2 regions of the Pseudoalteromonas sp. P1-13-1a genome follow, and region 2 is predicted to be linked to the other one. Evidence: predicted binding sites of a transcription regulator. Region 2 holds the regulator's gene; the other holds the start of a gene.
What was found. The regulator ArgR, encoded in region 2, controls arginine synthesis, uptake and breakdown. The targets are predictions, from matches to a motif close to ANTGAATANNTATTCANT.
Positions count from the first base shown of each region.

Region 1: the regulator ArgR is predicted to act here: its motif matches at 2,720-2,737, upstream of gltB (glutamate synthase large subunit).

Region 1 is NZ_LKDV01000012.1:90,621-95,058, reverse strand. It holds gene AN391_RS09730 (PrkA family serine protein kinase) at 1-598, opposite strand, end outside; gene AN391_RS09725 (Fe-Mn family superoxide dismutase) at 808-1,389, opposite strand; gene AN391_RS09720 (Grx4 family monothiol glutaredoxin) at 1,656-1,994, shown strand; gene gltB (glutamate synthase large subunit) at 2,838-4,438, shown strand, end outside.
Region 2 is NZ_LKDV01000003.1:177,051-181,488, forward strand. It holds gene ispB (octaprenyl diphosphate synthase) at 251-1,222, shown strand; gene mdh (malate dehydrogenase) at 1,317-2,249, opposite strand; gene argR (transcriptional regulator ArgR) at 2,475-2,942, shown strand; gene AN391_RS04425 (Dyp-type peroxidase) at 2,939-3,838, opposite strand; gene AN391_RS04430 (ABC transporter ATP-binding protein) at 3,882-4,438, opposite strand, start outside.

The sequences.
Region 1 (4,438 bases), on a different contig from region 2:
AAATAGAAGGGTAGCGCTTTACAACTCTGAATTGGCTGATGTCACCATTAAATTCTTTTAGTCGTTTTGCAGCCCATGGCGACATAATGGTTTTTAAATAACGGGGCTTAATACCGTATTCTTTTTCAAGCACATTTGCATCTTCGACGGGGTCAAACAAACAAAGCGGGTGGTCGTTTACCGGCGAGCCTTTAATTGAGTATATAGGCACTTGTTGCATTAAGTATTTTAGTTTTTCAGCGATTGAAGATTTACCTCCCCCTACGGGGCCGAGTAAATAAAGGACTTGTTTGCATTCTTCTAGTCCTTGAGCCGCATGTTTTAAATAAGAGACAATTTGCTCTATGGCATCTTCCATGCCGTAAAAGTCTTCAAATGCAGGGTAGCGTGCAACAACTCGATTAGAAAACAACCGGCTTAAACGTGCGTCGGTTGCAGTATCAACCATTTGTGGTTCACCTATTGCCATAAGTAAGCGCTCGGGTGCGCTGGCATAAGCTGATTTATCGTTTTTACAAATTTCTAAAAATTCGCTGATGCTGTATTCTTCTTCTTGTGCTGCTTCGTATCGTGCTTGGTAGTGCTCAAAAATAGTCATAATAACCTCCGAAACCCACTTTAAAAAGGTGCTTACTTTTTAAAGTCTAGTCTCAGTTTGAAATTTTTGTGCAATAAAATTAAAAATTTAAGTGAAAAAAGATCATGTGGCTAATTTATCAATTTAGCACGTATAACGGCGGCTTAAATTTTATAAAGGCATAAAAAAAGACGCCGAAGCGCCTTTTTTAATCAGCCTATAGTGGCTAATTAAGCGAAGTTAGCGTTCGCGAATTCCCAGTTAACAAGCGCCCAAAAACCTTTAAGGTAATCTGGACGCACGTTACGGTAATCAATGTAGTATGCGTGTTCCCATAAATCCACAGTTAGGATTGGTGTAACACCTTCGTCTGTAAGTGGCGTTGCTGCGTTAGATGTGTTTACGATATCTAATGAACCGTCAGCTAGTTTAACTAACCATGTCCAGCTAGAGCCAAAGTTGTTAACAGCTTTGTCGTTTAGTGCATCTTTAAACGCGTCAAATGAGCCCCATTTCGCGTTGATAGCATCAGCAATTGCGCCTGTTGGTTCACCGCCGCCATTTGGAGATAGGCAGTTCCAGTAAAAAGTGTGGTTCCAAATTTGTGCAGCATTGTTAAATACGCCACCTTCAGATGAGCAAACAATCTCTTCTAAAGATTTGTTCTCAAATTCAGTACCTGGAATTAAACCGTTTAATTTAACAACATACGTGTTGTGATGCTTACCGTGGTGATACTCAAGAGTTTCTTTTGAAATGTGAGGCTCAAGTGCATCAATTGCATATGGTAGTGACGGTAGTTCAAATGCCATTTTTTATCTCCATCTTCTTTTGGTTGATAACGCGCTTGGTAGTACGTAATGCCTGATAGAACAGACCACTTACCTATACCAAACGAGAATATAGTGTTACTATAATTGTTGAGTATTTTACTCAAGTTTAAGCAAACAGCAATGCTATTGCTAAAGACTATTTCAATTGCGGCTTTATTTGCCCATTTTAAGTTATATATTTGTGGCCACAATGATTTATTTTCAAGCCCCGGATATATCAAGCTATCGTCATTTTGAGGTTGTAGATGGAAACCATTGATAAAATTAAACAGCAGATTTCTGAAAACCCAATTATCCTTTACATGAAAGGGTCACCTAAATTACCAAATTGTGGTTTTTCTTCACAAGCGTCACAAGCTCTAATGTCATGTGGCGAACCATTTGCCTATGTTGATATTTTACTAAATCCAGATATTCGTGCTGAGCTACCAGCATACGCTAATTGGCCTACCTTCCCACAGCTTTGGGTTGAGGGCGAATTGATAGGTGGTTGCGACATTATTATTGAAATGTTTCAGCGTGGTGAATTACAGCCGTTGATCACTGAAACAGCAGCTAAATATAAAGAAGCTGACGCAGAGTAATAGTTACTTTGCTAAACATAATAAAAGCCACGTTTACGTGGCTTTTTTGTGTCTATCTATAACTTTCTTGCGTTTTAATTTATTGATCAACCCATGATTATAGCCAATAATTTGTACTCAATAGTTAGCAAACTCAGGCCTCACTCCTCGTTTAGATACACCTTAGTAAGGATAAGTAAGCAACAATGCTACTTATATAAGCGCAAATTTTAATTAAAAAATTGAGTTTTATACCAAGGCGTAATAATACGTAACCAGCTATGCTGAGCTATACGTGTCGCTATCTGCGCTAAAAGGTTCTTTTTTAGCACAACCCAATATCGAGATTTTTGCCTGGCTATCAATACGTTTTTCCAGCCTCAAAATAGAACACTTAATTAAGCGAATTGGTATTAAATAAAAATTCACACCATTTGCACTAAAAACGACACAGCAATTCATAACTATACCAATGAACGCTAAAAAAGCGTGATCCTAAACCTTTAATTTATTTAAATTGCATTAAACTATCTAAATGTTAACTGAACCAATAAAGTTTTAATGAATATTTATTCATTGGGTGGAGCTTTACGTTTACGTAAAGGGTATTGGTGTGCTCCCTTTGTTTTTACAAAATGTTAAAATTGACACCAGTGTCATGAAAAAATAACGCACAAAAAAGCACTAAATGTTAAAACTTATGAGTTAAAAAGAAACCTTGCCTTGAAGTGAGAAATATTCAAGAATGTGAATATGTATTCAAAATAATATTGACTCTATTTACTATAGAGGCTAGTTTTGTGCGTCTGTTAGCAAATCGTCGAGCAGTTCATTCACGTTAACAGTGCAGCAAGGGAGGGGTCTATGTTATACGACTCAACATTAGAAAAAGATAATTGTGGCTTTGGCTTAATAGCCCAAGTAAATGGTCAAGCTAGTCATCGGCTTATTCGTACAGCTATTACTGGACTTGATCGCATGCAACACCGCGGTGGTATATCTGCCGATGGTAAAACAGGCGACGGCTGTGGTTTATTACTCCAAAAACCTGACAGTTTTTTTCGTGCCATTGCTAACGAGCATAACTGGCACTTAGGTAAAAATTACGCCGTAGGCATGGTTTTCTTAAATTCAGATCCCGTTTTAGCACAAGCTGCAAAACAGGTTTTATGTGAAGAATTAGAACAAGAAACACTTAAAATACTTGGTTGGCGTGAAGTGCCTACTGACCCTTCAATGCTAGGGCCAATTGCTACACAGCAATTACCTGGTTTTGAACAAATTTTTGTTAGTGCGCCGGAAGGTTGGCGTTCTAAAGATTTAGAGCGACGTTTATATGTAGCACGTCGCCGCGCAGAAAAGCGTTTAGCAGAGGATGAGTCGTTTTATATTGCGAGTTTATCGGGGTTAGTGACTATCTATAAAGGCCTTATGATGCCTGCAGATTTGCCTAACTTTTATTTAGACTTAGCTGATATTCGTATGACCAGCGCTATTTGTGTATTCCATCAGCGTTTTTCTACTAATACTCAGCCGCGTTGGCCTTTAGCACAACCATTTAGGTATTTAGCGCATAATGGTGAAATTAATACCATTGAAGGTAACCGCCAATGGGCTCGTGCACGTTCGTATAAGTTTTCTTCGCCACTTATTCCTGATTTACAAAGCGCAGCGCCGTTTGTAAACGAAACTGGCTCTGACTCATCAAGCCTAGACAACATGCTGGAGCTGTTTTTAGCGGGTGGCATGGATTTATTCCGTGCTATGCGTATGCTAGTGCCACCTGCATGGCAAAAAAATCGTGCTATGGATGATGACTTACGTGCATTTTACGACTTTAACTCTATGCATATGGAGCCGTGGGATGGCCCTGCGGGCATTGTTATGTCTGATGGGCGTTTTGCAGCGTGTAACCTTGATAGAAATGGCCTGCGCCCGGCGCGCTATGTTATTACTCAAGATGGCTTTATTACACTGGCCTCTGAGGTAGGGATTTGGGATTACACTGCAGATGAAGTGGTCGAAAAAGGCCGTGTAGGGCCAGGCGAGCTTTTAGTAATTGATACTAAATTAGGCAAAATCTGGCACTCAGATGAAATCGACCAAGATTTAAAATCGCGTCACCCTTATAAGTCATGGCTTGAAGAAAATGTTAAACGCCTAACTCCGTTTGAAGAGCTTACCGAACAGGATGCAGGTAATCGCTCATTTGATGACGAAACGCTTGTTAAATACCAAAAAATGTTTGGTTACACTAACGAAGAGCTCGATAGTGTAATTCGTGTAATGGGTGAAAATGGCCAAGAAGCAACAGGTTCTATGGGTGATGACACGCCATTTGCTGTGTTAAGCGAAGGGCATCGTTCACTGTATGATTACTTCCGCCAAAAGTTTGCGCAAGTAACTAACCCGCCAATCGATCCGCTGCGTGAAAACCACGTAATGTCATTAGCAACGTGTATCGG
Region 2 (4,438 bases):
CCTGTTGCCAAGCGCTTTTTAGTGCAAAGACAAAATAAATTTACGTGTCGCTATGCCTACTCCAGAACCCATTGACTGTGCAATAAATAGTCGCACTTTGAGTGTGAAATATACAATTAAATACCCTAATTAAGCGCTAATTAAGGTTTTTAACTCGGTTTTTTTAATGAATCGTCACAAAATATCGAGCTAGTGCTTTTTTTGTTGTACAATCGGCGCCGTTCACACATAAAAATTGGCTCGGAGATCAATGGATATAAAAGCTATCCAGGCGTTAATCGAAAGCGATATGAATGACGTCAATCAACTTATACACGCGCAAATGCGCTCAGATGTGGCGTTAGTCAATCAACTTGGTTTGTACATCGTTAACAGCGGCGGCAAACGCGTACGCCCGATGCTGGCAATATTGGCAGCAAGAGCTTTGGGTTACCAAGGTAAAGATCACATTACTTTGGCAACGATTGTTGAATTTATTCATACTGCAACACTATTACATGATGATGTTGTTGATGAATCTAACCTGCGCCGTGGTACACCGACTGCAAATGCCGAGTTTGGTAATGCTGCCAGCGTGCTGGTTGGGGATTTTATTTACACCCGCTCGTTTCAACTTATGGTGGGGCTGGGCAAAATGCAAATTATGCAAGTGCTTGCTGATGCCACCAACGTGATTGCTGAGGGCGAAGTATTGCAACTTATGAATTGCAACGACCCTAATACCACCGAAGCAAGTTACATGCAGGTTATTTACTCTAAAACGGCTAAATTATTTGAAGCCGCTACAGGGCTTGCAGCTATTATTACCGAGCAAGATAACAGTGTGTTAGATGCGCTTAACTTATATGGTATGCATTTAGGTACTGCTTTTCAGTTAGTTGATGACGTGCTTGATTACAACGCAGACGCTGACCAATTAGGAAAAAATATTGGTGATGATTTAGCAGAAGGTAAGCCAACCTTACCGCTAATATATGCGATGAAGCACGGCAGTGATCAGCAAAGAGCCCTTATTCGTGATGCCATTGAGCATTGCAACGGTATGGATAACCTTGAGGCTATTTTAACAGCACTTAAACAAACCAACGCACTTGAATTTACAATGCAAAAGGCGCAGCAAGAAGCAGACAAGGCCATTGCCTGTTTAGACTTTTTAGCAGAGTCGCAGTATAAGCAAGCGTTAATCAGCTTAGCGCGTATAGCTGTAGAGCGAGATCACTAACTTTGCAGCCTCCCTTAATTAGTATTTAAGGGCCATAATTTTAGAGCAATAAAAAAGCCTGCATAAGCAGGCTTTTTTGTGCATAACTTGGCTATTACGCCATGAAATCAACACCTTCTTTGATGTCTTTTTTCAGAGTTTCAAGCATGTCGTTTTTAGCTTTTTCTTCAAATGCGCTTAGCTCGCCGTAAGAAAGAATTTCTTCTACGCCGTTTGTGCCTAAACGTACTGGGTGAGCAAAGTACTCTGCATCGCCATTTTCAACAGCAACGTATGCGTAATCTACTACGTCTTCACCTTGTAGGCCTTTAACTAAAGACATACAAAAACGTGCTGCAGCAGCACCCATAGATAATGTAGCTGAACCACCGCCCGCTTTAGCATTTACTACTTCAGTACCTGCATTTTGGATACGTGGAGTAAGTGTAGCTACTTCTTCTTCAGTGAAGCTCACGCCTTCAACTTGAGAAAGTAGAGGTAGAATGGTTGTGCCAGAGTGACCACCAATTACTGGTACTTTAACGGTTGCTACGTCTACGCCTTTAAGCTCAGCAACAAATGCTTCTGAACGAATTACGTCAAGCGTAGTGATACCAAATACGCGCTTAGCGTCGTAAGTACCTGCTTTTTTGAATACTTCAGCAACAATTGGTACAGTGCCGTTTACTGGGTTAGTGATAACACCCACTAACGCTTTAGGACAGCTAGCTACAATGCCTTCTGCTAATGTTTTGATGATACCTGCGTTTACGTTAAATAAATCCGCACGATCCATACCTGGTTTACGTGGCATACCCGCTGGGATAAGTACGATATCACACCCTTCAAGCGCTTTATTTAAATCGTCTGCGCCAAAACCTGCTACTTTAACATCTGTAGGGATGTGAGATAGGTCAACCGCAACACCTGGTACAACTGGTGCAACATCGTAAAGTGATAATTCAGAACCAGCTGGTAAGCCTGTTTTTAATAATAAAGACAACGCTTGACCGATACCGCCTGCAGCACCTAATACAGCAACTTTCATTGGAATTCTCCGTAATTTGAGGTAGGAAATATTTGTGGCCCTTAAGATAATGAAATTAGCGACTAAAAACAAATTTATCCTGCTTATTTCAGGTATATTTTCGACCATAGTTGTAAACTTTGTTGGTTTATCGCAGCAAACTGGCAAGTTAACTAAACAACAGCTGCATAATTATTCATTTTTGTGTAGAATTTGCATTATAAATAACAAAAATGAATAAAGACTATGCAACCACAAGACAAACAAGAAGCGCTGGTAAAAGCGTTTAAAGCACTTTTAAAAGAAGAGAACTTTGGCTCGCAAGGCGAAATAGTCGAAGCATTAAAAGAGCAAGGCTTTGACAATATAAGCCAAAGTAAGGTGTCGCGCATGCTTAGTAAGTTTGGCGCTGTGCGTACCCGTAATGCTAAACAAGAAATGGTTTATTGCCTACCCGCAGAAATGGGCGTACCGACTGCTAAAAGCCCACTACGTCAACTTGTTATTGATATTATGCATAACGAAATGATGATTATTATAACCACCAGCCCAGGCGCTGCGCAGTTAATTGCCCGCTTATTAGACTCACTAGGCAAAGCTGATGGTGTATTGGGCACAATTGCCGGAGATGACACTATTTTTATTGCGCCAGCAAAAATATCTGAAATAGACATTACACTAGAGCGCGTACGTATTTTATTTGATACGGTTTAAAGCTGTTTTAAAAAACTAACTGACGGCGCAAAAAACGCTGAACCCATATCGGCTTGAGTAAAATCAAGCCAGTGGTCGTAACACTCCCCTTTTCCTATGCGGCTGTTAAGTACCTTTTCAAACGCACTTCCCGATGCTGAGCATGTAATACTTAGCATGCCTTGCTCGTAAACATCGCCATACGGCATGCTTTGGTTAAGCAGTATAGCTTGGCCGCTCTCATCTTTTAGCTCACTTCTAGTCGCGTGGCTCGTATCTACCTTAGGCTCAATTAAGGTGTTATCTAAACGTGTGCGCCCCATAATGTGCTCTTGCTCGCTTAGTGATAAATGCTGCCATACGCTCAGGTCATGCTTATAACGCTGTACATGAATATAGCTGCCTTGGTGTTCAAAGCTGTCGGGGTTATTAACCAGTGCCGTGATTCGTTTTTGGCGTCCATGTGGGGTGTCGCCTGCATAAATAAAGCCGTTAAAGTCTCGCCCATCTAAAAACCTAAAATTGCGAATTTGTTCAACCAGCTCTACATCGGGCGAAAACAACTTTAATATTTGCAATGCAAAAAGGTGATTAACATCTTCTCGGTCTGAGCGAATTTGTATGAATAAATCACATGGCTGTACGCGCATAACAAAATCACTGTGATTTATATTAGGAAAGCTTTGCAGCTCGCTTGGGATATATTCAGGTAGTATATGCGGCCAATATTGCGCGCCTATAGCCACCATGCAAGAGAGCATGGCTTCGGAGAACTGATCACTAAACTCTTCTTCAATTGCGCTTACGCGCTTAAGCTTTGCGCGCAATGACTCGTCTTGACCATCAAATACATTAAAAAATAAATGCAAACCGTGTAAGTTTGCTTCAGCACAAATCCCAGATTGCGCTTGCGCCATTGTTATTCCTTAGCTTTATAAAACACAGCGAATAACACATTTGTTATGATTCGAAAAAATTCACCGTGTGAGGTTTTATTTTTATTATAACCTGCTCATTTATTTCAAATGACTGGCCATATTGTGCGGCAACTTCAATCTCTTGCTCTGCAATTACAACAGTGTAAACATAAGCCGAGCCTATAAACCGACGGCTTAAAATACTCACACCTTGAGGGTTATCGGCCTGCGTATTTTGCGCAAGCTCAATATGGTGTGGACGAATATACACCACCCCTTTTATTGCACTGTGCGTATGCTCATGCTGCGATTGTACGACACCAAAAGGCGTTGTGTATTCAGTTGCCGTTAACACTTCTGCGCCTAAGTATATGCCCTGACCCAGAAACTCTGCAACCTCCTTTGTCTTTGGCATGGCAAAAAGCTGCTCTGGTGTACCTTGTTGGGCTATTTTTCCTTGGTGCATAATGGCTAGCGTGTCTGAAAACGCAAAGGCTTCTTCTTTTGAGTGGCTAACAAATACCGCAGAAACCTGCTGCGCTTTAATAATGCGCCTAATATCAGCAATTAACTCAAAACGTACTTGTGTATCTATGTTCG